DNA from 3 places in the Paenibacillus sp. strain BS8-2 genome. Region 1 is predicted to be linked to each of the others. Evidence: riboswitches for the same ligand, from Rfam matches in the RefSeq annotation. Region 1 holds a riboswitch; each other region holds the start of a gene.
What was found. A riboswitch is a leader RNA that binds a small molecule or an ion and turns the genes downstream of it on or off. The one in region 1 is predicted to bind cyclic di-AMP.
Positions count from the first base shown of each region.

Region 2: another riboswitch for cyclic di-AMP. It lies ahead of kdpF (K(+)-transporting ATPase subunit F); the one in region 1 lies ahead of ACX1C1_RS05935 (C40 family peptidase).
Region 3: another riboswitch for cyclic di-AMP. It lies ahead of ACX1C1_RS16885 (potassium channel family protein); the one in region 1 lies ahead of ACX1C1_RS05935 (C40 family peptidase).

Region 1 covers NZ_CM137010.1:1,369,099-1,373,337, forward strand. Annotated here, with positions in the region: gene ACX1C1_RS05930 (glutamine--tRNA ligase/YqeY domain fusion protein) at 1-1,113, opposite strand, end outside; cyclic di-AMP (ydaO/yuaA leader) riboswitch at 1,407-1,558, shown strand; gene ACX1C1_RS05935 (C40 family peptidase) at 1,563-2,048, shown strand; gene ACX1C1_RS05940 (MFS transporter) at 2,177-3,427, opposite strand; gene ACX1C1_RS05945 (GNAT family N-acetyltransferase) at 3,492-4,025, shown strand; gene ACX1C1_RS05950 (EAL domain-containing protein) at 4,054-4,239, opposite strand, start outside.
Region 2 covers NZ_CM137010.1:1,694,317-1,698,555, reverse strand. Annotated here, with positions in the region: gene ACX1C1_RS07490 (ATP-binding protein) at 1-1,098, opposite strand, end outside; cyclic di-AMP (ydaO/yuaA leader) riboswitch at 1,505-1,703, shown strand; gene kdpF (K(+)-transporting ATPase subunit F) at 2,021-2,101, shown strand; gene kdpA (potassium-transporting ATPase subunit KdpA) at 2,133-3,803, shown strand; gene kdpB (potassium-transporting ATPase subunit KdpB) at 3,827-4,239, shown strand, end outside.
Region 3 covers NZ_CM137010.1:3,998,986-4,003,224, forward strand. Annotated here, with positions in the region: gene ACX1C1_RS16875 (FAD-binding oxidoreductase) at 1-345, shown strand, start outside; gene ACX1C1_RS16880 ((Fe-S)-binding protein) at 338-1,762, shown strand; cyclic di-AMP (ydaO/yuaA leader) riboswitch at 1,897-2,047, shown strand; gene ACX1C1_RS16885 (potassium channel family protein) at 2,160-2,822, shown strand; gene nagZ (beta-N-acetylhexosaminidase) at 2,827-4,098, opposite strand.

The DNA of each region.
Region 1 (4,239 bases):
GTTCTCCGCATCCAGCAGCTCTGTCTGTCCTTCCGGATAGTTCGTGATGACAACCTTGAGCGGACGCAGAACCGCCATGGTACGCAGCGCCTTCAGCTTGAGATCCTCGCGGATAAAGTGCTCGAGGTTGCGCTCGTCTACAACGCTGTTGCTTCTCGCTACGCCTATCTCGCGGCAGAACGCACGAATCGCTTCCGGCGTGTAGCCGCGGCGGCGCATCCCGCTGATCGTCGGCATCCGAGGATCGTCCCAGCCATCGACGACGCCTTCGTCCACGAGTTGCTTCAGATACCGTTTGCTCATGACCGTATTCGTGATGTTGAGTCTCGCGAATTCGTATTGATGCGGCACGCTCTCCATCTCGCATTCGGCGATAGCCCAGTCGTAGAGCGGACGGTGATCTTCGAACTCCAGCGTACAGATCGAATGCGAGATCCCTTCGATTGCATCGCTAAGCGGATGGGCATAGTCGTACATCGGATAGATGCACCATGCGTCGCCTGTGCGGTGATGATGCGAATGCGAGATGCGATACAGCACAGGATCACGAAGTGTAATGTTAGGCGAAGCCATATCGATCTTCGCTCTCAGAACTCGCTCGCCATCTTTGAACTCACCTGCGCGCATCCGCGCAAATAGATCCAGGTTTTCTTCCGCGCTGCGGCTCCGGTACGGACTTTCCTTGCCTGGTTCTGTCAACGTCCCCCTTGTCTCCCGCATCTCATCGGCAGTCAAATCGCAAACGTAGGCTTTGCCCTTCTTAATCAACAGCACTGCACGGTTGTACAGCTCCTCGAAGTAATCCGAAGCGAAGCGTAGCTCCTCCCACTCGAAGCCTAACCAACGCACGTCCTCTTGGATTGCATCCACATATTCCGTATCTTCCTTAACGGGATTGGTGTCGTCGAATCGCAGATTCGTCTTGCCCTTGAACTCGTCGGCAAGCTCAAAGTTCAGGCAGATCGACTTGGCATGTCCGATATGCAGATAACCATTCGGCTCCGGCGGGAAACGCGTAATGACCTCTTGCACGCGCCCACTCTTCAAATCTTCTACGACAATATTCTTAATGAAATTGGAGGATGATGTCTTATTCTCCTGCACGTTCTCCACTAGCGACCTACCCCTTCCACTCGTGCGCCCCTGAAGGGAATTACGGTATCCCTATCACTGCAGCGCCAATTCTACCGTGAGTACGCGAGATACACCCTGTCTAGCGGCCTCTCGCTCCACTTTGTTATCTCCTTATTTTACACAAAACTCAGCCAAATTACACGCCTTGGCAGTACGCTTATACCCAGTAATTTCACTTTTAAACACCAAAATTATCACTCTATTATTAATATCTTCTCATATTCAACACGAATCAACATTTTCCTATTATTATAATGCTTAGTTAATAACTTTGGATGATATTGCCTAATTCCCGCAAGGGAAACGGGGGAACCACTCTGGGTGAATTGGCTTCGACGTCTGTTTCCATACAGCGCCTGTGAAGTCATAGGGAACCTTCAACCGAACCCCACAGCTAACCTCGTCGGCACCGGAAGGAGAACTACAAGTTGAAGAAGAAGATTAGCTCTGTATTGCTGGGGCTTGTGCTTCTGCTTGCATTCCAGGCAGGAAGCGCTTTCGCAAGCTCCGAGATGGACGGCATCATTGATGGTGTTATCGGAACTCCTTATTCGTACGGCGGTTCCACCACAAGAGGTTTTGACTGCTCCGGATTTACTGGCTACGTATTCAAGAAGATGGGTATTGATCTCTCTCGCAGATCGGTAGACCAAGCAACGCAAGGCACGAAAGTCGCTAAGGCGGATCTTCAGCCGGGCGATCTAGTCTTCTTCGACACAAGCGGCAAGATAAACGGCGGCATCTCGCACGTAGGCATCTACGTTGGCGACGGCAACTTCGCCCACGCCTCCACGAGATACGGCGTTACGATCGAACCTCTGAACGGCTCGTATTACAAGTCGCGCTTCGTAACAGCGCGCCGCGTAATGGACGAGAAGGAGTATCAAGCTCTGACTGTCGCAGCAGCCAAGTAAGAGATGTGATTCAGGACTGTCCCTAACGTACGCGTATTTAATGGACATATGCCTCACACATACAAGAGGACCTCAACTTCCACTGTTACATGGAGATTGAGGTCCTTTTGTATGTCGTACGACCTGCCCTAGCTCTGTTCCTTCGTTTCGAACCGCGCGATGCGGCGCCCCTGAAGGAGCATGGCTCCAAGCAGAAGCAACATGATGACAACTAAGATGGCCAGATAGCTAATCGTCAGTTCTACATCGAATCGATCCATCAACCAGCCTGTCACTCGCGGGAACAACGCCCCGCCAATACCACCGAATGCGACAAGCAGGCTCGTCGTCCGCTCCGTCATGCCTGGGAGCAGGCTGTTGGCGTAGACAAGAGCGATCCCGAATACACCGGAGAAGAACAGACCACTAAGCGCGATTAGCACCATCATCCAATACAACTGCCCGGTCAACGTCATCACACCAAAAACAACTAACGCTCCCGTCACTGCAATCGCTAAGTATCGGACATAGCCGATTCGATCGGCGATTATTCCGGCAAACAATCGTCCGAGCACCACCGTTCCCCAGAACAAGCTGAGCGAGGCAGCAGCAGCGGCTTCTCCAAGATCGGTACGAGCAATTAATATCGAAGGCAGGTAGTTGGAGAAACTCATCTCCATCCCTACATACACCATAAAGAACAACGCGCTAAGAACCAAGAACGGCAACAGCTTGCCTGTATACCCAAGCCATCCCCTCTTCGACCCTGCCGTTATATTACTGGTAATCAAATGACTCGATTCAGCCCGTTCTGCTGCAGCCGCCGACTCCTTGGCCGCCGTTATGCCGAGCTTGTCATCCAGCTCGCCAAAGGACATGGTCAACCACAATACAAACGTAATTCCCGCCATTGCCGAGAGGATTGGAAATGAGAGCTGCCAGACATGCTCTTGTATCAAGTAAGCCACCGTAACCGGTATAATAAGCGCCCCAATGCCAAAGAATGTCTCCAGCCGGCTCATCGCCGAAGCCTTCCCCTTCATCGTATCAAGGATCACCGCTCCCACGATCGCTTCCGTCATCCCGAACCCGATACCTGCAATCGGGGCGAACGCAAGCATCCAGCCCCATGGCAAGAGTAAGCTATATGCCGCTTCGCTGATGGTCAACAACCCCATAGCGAGCAGAACGGCACCACGTTTGCCAATCCGAGCGGTCAAGTTTGGCGCAAGCAGCACCCCTACCATAAACCCGAGGAATTGATTCATGATCCATTGCCCGCCATCCTTATAGGTGACGTCATAATAGTCCATTAATTGCTCTAATATTGAACCGCCCACCACATGGGCGATGCCTATAACCAGATAAGATAAACAACCGATCCATAACAGCTTCTTCACGTTGATAATTCCCCTTATGATACATACGCGCGAGCAAGCGCCTATCTGATATAATCCAATTATGATGAACAATAAAGAGATTGAACCGAACCCTATTCATTATAAACCAAACACATCAACGATGACTATCGTGCCGCTGGAATTAGACCATGCTGCCCAGTTATGCGACTGGACGTACAGCGCCCCCTATGAGCGCTTCAACTGGCCCGATTGGGATGCCATGCAAAAGGACGAGATCGAATTCGGTGATCCCGTCCTGCGCATACAGCAATATGGAGCCATTCTTGACGAACGGCATGATTTGATTGGCTATGTCCAGTTTTTCCCGCTGGGGAACGTCACGAGGCTGGGACTGGGACTTCGTCCAGATCTCTGTGGGATGGGACTTGGCGCATCCATCGTTCGCATGCTGGCGGAGGAAGCGCTGCGCCGGATGCCCGGCAACGAGATCGATCTGGAGGTGTTGATCTGGAACGAGCGAGCGATCCGCGCCTATGAGAAGGCAGGATTTCGGATTACGGACACCTATCTGCTCCCTTCGTTAACAGGCGGCGATCCGGAGCTGTTTCATTGCATGGTGTACGAGCCTTCCTATTAACGAGGATAATCAGGCGCTGGTCAGATGGCTATACCGGACCTACTCCGTCCTTGCTATCCGCAAACAGGATAATGCCGGGACGGACCAGCACCGAGATTGACCGAATCCAAGCCCTGGAGTCGAGATCCGTATACGAGCGGGACACGATAGCCCGTCTTGTCTCATTCAACTGCACCAGATTGGGTACGAAGTACGGTCGCCAACTCCAATTAGC
Region 2 (4,239 bases), 330 kb from region 1:
GCGCTGCTGCTGATAATCGCGGGCCTGGCCCACGGCTGCGTTAATAACATCTTCGAGATCGCACCAGCTCTTCCGGAAATACAACATACCGCTTTCCAGCTTTACCATGTTTAACAAATTGTTGACCAATCGGTTCATTCGAAGGGAGCCGTCCCGAATCGTCTCGAGGAGCTCCACGCGATCGGATGGAGTGAATAGATGGTCGTTCTCCAAAAGGCTTGTGGCAGAACCGATAACCGCCGCCAGAGGCGTCCGCAGCTCATGCGAGACTGAGTTAAGAATCGTGGTACGCATCCGTTCGGACTCAGCCGATACAAGAGCAATCTTGGCTTCTTCGGCAAGTTTAATACGCGCGATGGTATTGGCTGTAATACCCGCCAATGTTCTAATCACTTGCTGTATCTCGTCCGATGCTTGTGTAGCTTGTGCAGTTGCCGATTCGGAGTAACAAACAAGGAGGCCATATTTGCGATGATCGGCATGCAGCCATGCCAGATATACCAAATGTTGACCAAGCATCAAACACTCTGAACCATCACCTTCAGCGCGTTTATACATGTAATCGATACCAATTGATGCCAATTCCCGTTTGTGGTTATCGTCGATTCCCCTTGTATGGCCAGAGAGTCCCAGCGTACCGGTCTCCTCCTCCACATACATCGTAGCTTGCAGCCCAAACTTCCTTGGTAGCTGCGACAACAATCGCTCCGACAAATCATGGATATTGGATACCGATATCATTTCTCTGCTGAATGCGTATAAGGCAGCGGTCTGGGCTTCCTTGGACTTGGCATACTGAGCCTGCAGCTTCAGCCTTGTGGCAAGTCCTGCTGTTAATGCGGCGACAACTAAGTAAACACCAAAGGTAATGAAATATTTTAAGTCAGCAACCGTTAAGCTTAAGACAGGCGGCACGAAAAAAACATCAAAGGCAAACACACCGAGAAACGAGGCGTAAATGGCGGGCCGTAGCCCTAGGTATACCGCGTTAAAGAGCACTGGCAACAAATAAAGTAACGCTACGTTTGCCAGGTCGAATAAGCGACCAACGGGTACTAATAACAAAGTCATAATTGTAATGAACAAGGTGGTGCTTATATATGGCGATAATGCAATCCGCCTTACAAGAGACTGAACGATCTGGAATCACTTCCTTCGTAGTTACGCTTGTTGTTCTTCTCCTAGATTACTTAATAATAACGAATAATGAAACACGCTGCAGGTGTAAAAATTACATAAAAATGTTTATAATCCATCGATAATGAGAGCAAACGATAGGAAACGAGCGATAATACGTTGCTATATGGAGTGTTCGAACTTAGCAAAACGTAGACCATCTAATTTGACGTTTGCTTTGCTTTACAGCTTTTACGAGGGGGAGTAACATGTTGCCATGAATGGATTCACGTACTCCGTTCAGCGCTGAATTGCTGGTAAGTAAACATTCCTTCGAATCCAAGGAAAGGATGATGACGTCAAGTTGATATAGCCCGAATCATGTACGGGCGAACAATCGCTGAATCTAGTAGGCCACTTCCCAAGAGAAGTGGCACCTGAGAACGGGGGACCCATATACAATCCGCATGTATGTCTAATGTGGATTTGGGGTGAATCGTGACCGGAAATGAACGTATCCGGCATGTAGGGCGACTCTAACGCCCGAATCCGACAGCTAACCTCGTAAGCGTCTATAGAGGCAACAATTTGTCGTGATTAGACACGGTTCTTTCCCTGTGCCTAAGAAGCTGATGAAGGTTCCTCTTCGTGCAGCTTCTTTTTTTGTTGCCCAAATAAAGGGGTGTGAGGCGCAGCATGTCCATTCAAGAGGAAATTATTTTGGTTTCGCCGTCCACAGCTGCGGGCACGTTCTGTATTCCAACGGCGGGGATGTTTCATTTTTGATATAGGGAGGAACGTAAATGGATATTGTCATGATTGGGATCTTAACCGTCTCACTAGCAGGCATGTTAGGACTGTTAGCGTGGTGCGGAAGTGTTGCTTCGGAAGGAAGTGAGCCGCAATGATGCTCGCACTCGGCGTGGTGGTCGTCGTTGTTTTCGTATATTTGACGTATGTGCTGTTGAATCCAGAAAAATTCTAGAGCTGCCGCTAGCGGGAAGGAGTATGCAACAATGTTAGCTTTGATCGCGATCTTCATCACTTTAATAATAGTTTTCTTGTTGGCCAGACCAACAGGCTTATATTTGGCTAAGGTATTCCATTCGGAAACGACTGTTCTGGACAAATGGTTCGGTCCAATAGAAAGATTGATTTACCGCTTGGGAGGTCTATCCCTTACCAACCAATTATGGAAAAAGTATGCCGCAACCGTCATCCTCAGCAACGGAGTTATGATCTTGCTGGTTTATATGATTTTCCGAATGCAAGCCTATCTGCCGCTTAACCCCAGCCATATTCCAAACATGGAGCCTACGCTTGCGTTTAATACGGCGATCAGCTTTATGACCAATACGAACCTGCAGCATTATAGCGGGGAGAGCGGTCTATCGTATTTGTCTCAGATGGTCGCTATCGTATTTATGATGTTCACGGCTCCGGCAACTGCGTTATCCGTTGTTATCGCCTTTATGCGAGGACTCGCAGGCAAGCCAATGGGCAATTTCTTCGTGGACCTGACGCGTTCCATTGTTCGTGTATTATTGCCCATTGCGATTGTGGCCGCTCTACTCTTTGCAGCACTTGGCGTTCCTCAAACGCTGGAACCTGCGGCAGTTGCTCAGACGCTGCAAGGCGAAGAACAGACGATTGCGCGCGGACCGATGGCTTCGTTCCTCTCCATTAAGGAGCTCGGCAACAACGGCGGCGGATTTATGGGCGTCAACTCAGCGCATCCATTCGAGAATCCCGGCGCAATAAGTAACACGCTGCAGATAATATTGATGATGTTATTATGCACGGCGTTGCCGTACACGTATGGGAAGATGGTGGGCAACCCCAAGCAAGGACGGGTACTATTCGTCGCCATGACCACATTGTTCATTATGATGTTAGGGATCTCTCTCGGCGCAGAGCAAGCAGGCAACTCCGCCATAAGCGCGCTTGGCATCGATCAGGATCACGGCAGCATGGAAGGCAAAGAGACACGGTTTGGTATCGAGCAATCCGTCTTATATTCGGTTGTCACTACAGCCTCCGAGACGGGGGCAGTTAATACGATGCATGATACGTTGACGCCGATCGCTGGATTGGTAACCATCGCGAACATGATGCTGAATACCATCTTCGGTGGTGTAGGTGCCGGATTTATGAACGTGCTGATATACGCAATGATTGGCGTATTTTTGTCCGGATTAATGGTAGGCAGAACGCCAGAATATCTTGGCAAGAAGATTGAAGGGAAGGAAATGAAGCTGATCGCGCTGACGATGCTGGTTCCTCCGTTCATCATTTTGATACCGACGGCAATCGCCTTGTTCTATTATCCGGAGACGATCTCGAACGCCGGCTTCCACGGTCTTACGCAAGCCATGTACGAATACACATCATCAGCCGGCAATAACGGTTCCGGATTCGAAGGACTAGGGGACAATACAACCTACTGGAATATATCGACTGGCCTAGTCATGTTTATAGGTCGTTACTTCTCGATCGTGACTCTACTTGCCGTGGCGGGTTCGCTTGCAGCGAAGAAGACGGTACCCGAATCGATTGGCACCTTCCGCACGGACACTGCCTTATTCGCAGTCGTATTCTTGGGAGCCGTGCTTATTGTTGGCGCACTGACCTTCTTCCCGAGCCTTGTACTCGGGCCCATTGCCGAGCAACTAACTTTGGCGCCATAGCCGTTACTGGAGAGGAGTATACCATGAGTCAACCAACTAAATCAGCCTTAAGCGGACCTATCGTGAAACAGGCATTGAAGTCGTCTATTCTCAAATTAGATCCACGAGTTATGATTCGTAACCCGATCATGTTCGTCGTGGAAATTGGATTTATCATTACGTTGTTGTTCGTTTTCGTGCCTGATGCATTCGGGGGTGCAACTCCCGTATGGTTCAATGCTACAGTCGCTGTCATCCTGCTATTGACGGTATTATTCGCTAACTTTGCAGAAGCTTTAGCAGAGGGCAGAGGTAAAGCGCAAGCAGACTCGCTCAAAAAATCCAAAAAAGAAATGATCGCGAACAAACTGATGGGCTCCTCGATCAAGCAAGTACCTTCTACCGAGCTTCGCAAAGGAGATATCGTGCTTGTTGCCCAAGGGCAATGGATTCCTGG
Region 3 (4,239 bases), 2.6 Mb from region 1:
GAAATCGCGCGCAAGTATAACGTCACCATCGCGACCTTCGGTCATGCGGGAGACGGGAATCTGCATCCAACGGCGACGACGGACGCGAGGGATACCGAGGAGGTGCATCGCGTAGAGGAGGCGTTCGCCGAAATCTTCGAAGCCACGATCGAGCTAGGCGGCACGATTACTGGAGAACATGGAGTAGGCCTCGTGAAGGCGCCATATCTGGAGTGGAAAGTAGGGGCGCCAGGCATTGAAGTGATGAAAGGCATCAAGATGGCATTTGACCCGCAAGGGCTGCTCAATCCTGGCAAGTTGTTCGCCAAGGAAACGAGAAAAAGGGTGGTGCTGCAGCATGGCTAACGGAACGATGATCAAGAAACCGGAGATCAAACATGCCAATCCACTGGCGCAAACGCTCCTGAACAAGCTTGACTACGATCAGCTTACGAATTGCATGCGCTGCGGCTTCTGCTTGCCGGCATGCCCGACCTTCCGCGAGACCGGGCTGGAGCCAGAGTCGCCGCGCGGTCGTATTGCGCTTATGAAGGCCGTTGCGGATGGGATTATGGATCCTGATCAAGCGTTCCAGGATCAGATGAATCATTGTTTAGGATGCCGCGCGTGCGAGCCGGCATGCCCAGCCGATGTGAAGTACGGACAGCTTATCGAGCAAGCGCGTGACGCGATCGAAGATCATGCGGAACACAGCTTACCGATCAAGGGTCTGAGGAAGGTGATGTTTAAAGGCGTTTTCCCTAGTCGGAGCAAGCTTAAACTTCTTGGAGGTACACTTGGTTTCTACCAAAAGTCGGGTCTGCAGAAGCTGGCCAGAGGTACGGGGATCATGAAGCTGTTCCCCAAACATCTGCAAGAAATGGAAGCGATTTTGCCAGAAGCCAGCACGAAAGGGGTCATCGAACAAATCGGTGCGTTCTATCCCGCAAAGGGCAAAGCAATTGCCCGTGTGGCCTTGTTCAGAGGTTGTATCATGGATGTGATGTTCGCAGGCACAAACGTCAATACCGTCAAACTGCTTTCCGAAGCGGGCTTCGAAGTTGTCATCCCGGATACACAGGTTTGCTGCGGTGCTCTCCATGCGCATAGCGGCGAGATGGACGATGCACGCGGGTTGGCTAGGACGAATGTGCAGGCATTCAAAGCTGCGGGCGTCGATTATATCGTCTCCAATGCAGGCGGCTGTGGGGCGCTGCTCGTCGAATACGATCACCTGCTAGTAGAAGACGCTGATCCGGAAATGCGTGAAGCAGCCAAATGGTTTGCAGAACGTGTCAAAGATGTGAGTCAGCTTATCGTTGAGATTGGAACGATTCCGGCATTCGCCGAGATCGCCGCGGAATCGGAGCAAGGCACGGTAACGTATCAGGATTCTTGCCATTTGCGAAACGTGATGAAAAGCTCAAACGCTCCGCGTCAGCTAATGAAAAGCGTCAGCGGCGTATCGTATGTAGAAATGAAAGAAGCGGACCGCTGCTGTGGCTCTGCTGGTATCTACAACGTAACGCAGCCGGAGATGGCGGGACAAATTATTGAGCACAAAATGGAGCATGCTACAAATACGGGAGCACGTTACATGCTTACCAGCAATCCCGGTTGCCTCCTTCAGATGAAACACGGGATCGAAAAACATAAGCCTCCGTTCCGGATGGAAGCGATGCATATCGTCGATTATTTGCATGATCGAATCGTGGCGGCTCCGGCATCACTTTCCGAGCATCCAGAGTCTGGTGTTTTGGCGAAAAACGGATCAAACGTTTGATAATCGACGCTTCGATAATCAAAGGGCTGTTGTAAACGTTGCAATGAACGATTTTCGGTGATTCCGAGCTAATAGGCTGCGAGTTTCAGCTTTTACTTTTGGTTCATAAAGGAGTAGCATTAGCGATGAACCAAATATGCCACACGCTGAGCCTTTTTCATAAAAAGGGCGGGGGAACCAATGCGGCTGCAGCCGCTGGGGTGAATCCATTCTGAACAGAATGGTAGGGAATTCTCGAAATCCCGAATCCGACAGCTAACCTCGTAAGCGTTGTTCGGGAGAGGAACGAAAATTCACTCGTGATCGTATGGTTTACGACCACAGAGCGCACTCGCCTCTGTGGTTTTTTGTTGCGCATTTTTAAGGATACGATAAGAAGAAAGAAGGCTGCGTGTTAATGAAAAAACAATTTGTTGTCATCGGTTTGGGCAGATTCGGGGGCAGCGTCACCAAGACGTTAATGTCGCTCGGCTATGAGGTGATGGGAATTGACAGAGACGAGCGACGCGTGCAAGATTTTGCGCCGATACTCTCTCATGTATATCAAGCGGATTCTACGGATGAATCTGTCTTGAAGCAGCTGGGCGTGCACAACATGGACCATGCGATCGTAGCAATTGGCGAAGACCTGCAGGCAAGCATCCTGACCACCCTGATCCTCAAAGACATGGGTATTCCATACGTGACAGCCAAAGCAACCAACGATTACCACCAACGGGTACTTGAGGGACTAGGGGCGAATCATATCGTACATCCAGAGCGGGATACGGGTATTCGAGTGGCGCATCAAGTAACCTCCAAGAATACGGTCGAATACATGGAGTTATCTCCGGAGCATAGTCTTGTCGAAATTATTGCTCCGAACAATTTCGGCGGCAAGACGTTAAAAACATTAAACTTCCGCGCCAAATTCGGCTGCAATATCATGGCTATTCGGCGAAAAAACAACGAGCTTGTCGTATCGCCTCTAGCTGATGATTTTATCTACGAAGGCGATATGCTTGTTGTTATTGGCAAGAACACGGATATCACCCGCTTCGAGAAAGCGATCGGCGACTAATAGCTTATCCCTTGAAGGGGGCAAGATAGTCGGCAATATCGGCGTTAACCTCAGCGGGATCGACGGATGGAATGCGATCATCGCTTAGATTGTATTTGTCCTTCAGACGAAGTATGCGATAGACGCTTTCGTCGAGCCGCTCCTGCGAGATCGTTCCATCGTCCACGCGTTGGAGGACGGAGTCGAGCACCTTCTTCTGCAATGCATCCTCATGACACACGAGCAGGATATCCCCTCCGGCCAGGATGGCATCCACTGCGGCTGCACCAATGTCATTGCCATTCGTCAACCCTTTCATGGTCATGTCGTCTGTAATCACGACGCCGTCATAATGAAGCTGTTCGCGAAGCAGATCCGTAATGACTACCTTGGAGATGGAAGCGGGATGCTCCTTATCCAGCTTGTTCATTAACAAATGTCCGATCATGATCGCATCTGCCTCGTTACGAATCGCTTCTTCGAATGGCCGCAGCTCGAATCCACGGAGCTCCTCCAGGCTCTTATTCACGATAGGCAAACTCTTATGGGAATCAACGGCTGTATCGCCATGCCCCGGAAAATGTTTGACGACCGCAGCCACTCCCTGCGACGTAATACCGTCCATCATTGCGAGGCCATGCGAAGCTACCGTATCGGCATCTGCGCCAAAGGAACGGTCTCCGATAACAGGATTGTCAGGGTTGCTATTAATGTCCAGCACCGGGGCAAAATCCATATTGAAGCCGAGTGAACGCACGGCAAGTCCAAGTGATTGTCCGATGGCAAAGGTATAATCGGGATTCTGCTTGCTCGCGATCTGCTTTGCGGTCGGTGTTTTGGTATATTCGGCGGGAAGTCGACTTACTTTGCCCCCCTCTTGGTCAACGCTTAACCATAATGGAACAGATTCTGGATCACTGGCGTTGCTTTCTTTGAGCTGATTCAATAATTGCAGCGTTTGACTTGCATCTTTGATGTTATCCTTAAACAAAATAAATCCCCCGACATGGTAATCACGGATAAACGATCGCGTGGTGTCATTCATCGAGATGCCGTCCAAGCCGATGATGGCCAATTGTCCGACCTTCTCCTTCGTTGACATGGCGTTAATCTGTTGCCAGATAGCTTGCTCGCCCTGATCAGAGGGCGTTTCGTTATGTGAGGTTGGATTAGGAGACTGTGTAACGACTTCGGATGTCGGTGTGACCGTGGAGTTTGAAGAACCGTCTTTGCCGCAACCGACGAGAGAGGTTACGGCTACAAGGGCAGCCATAACGGCTAGCGATAGCTTGTACATGTAGATCTCCTCCTACTGGGTATCTCGATCTTATCTATTGTATCGATAGGATAGAGCGATAGCAAACCAATGCACGCGACCACAATGAAGAAATTGTAAAGCATCCCCCCAAACGCCGTTTCCAATGGCTCTGCCTCTGCA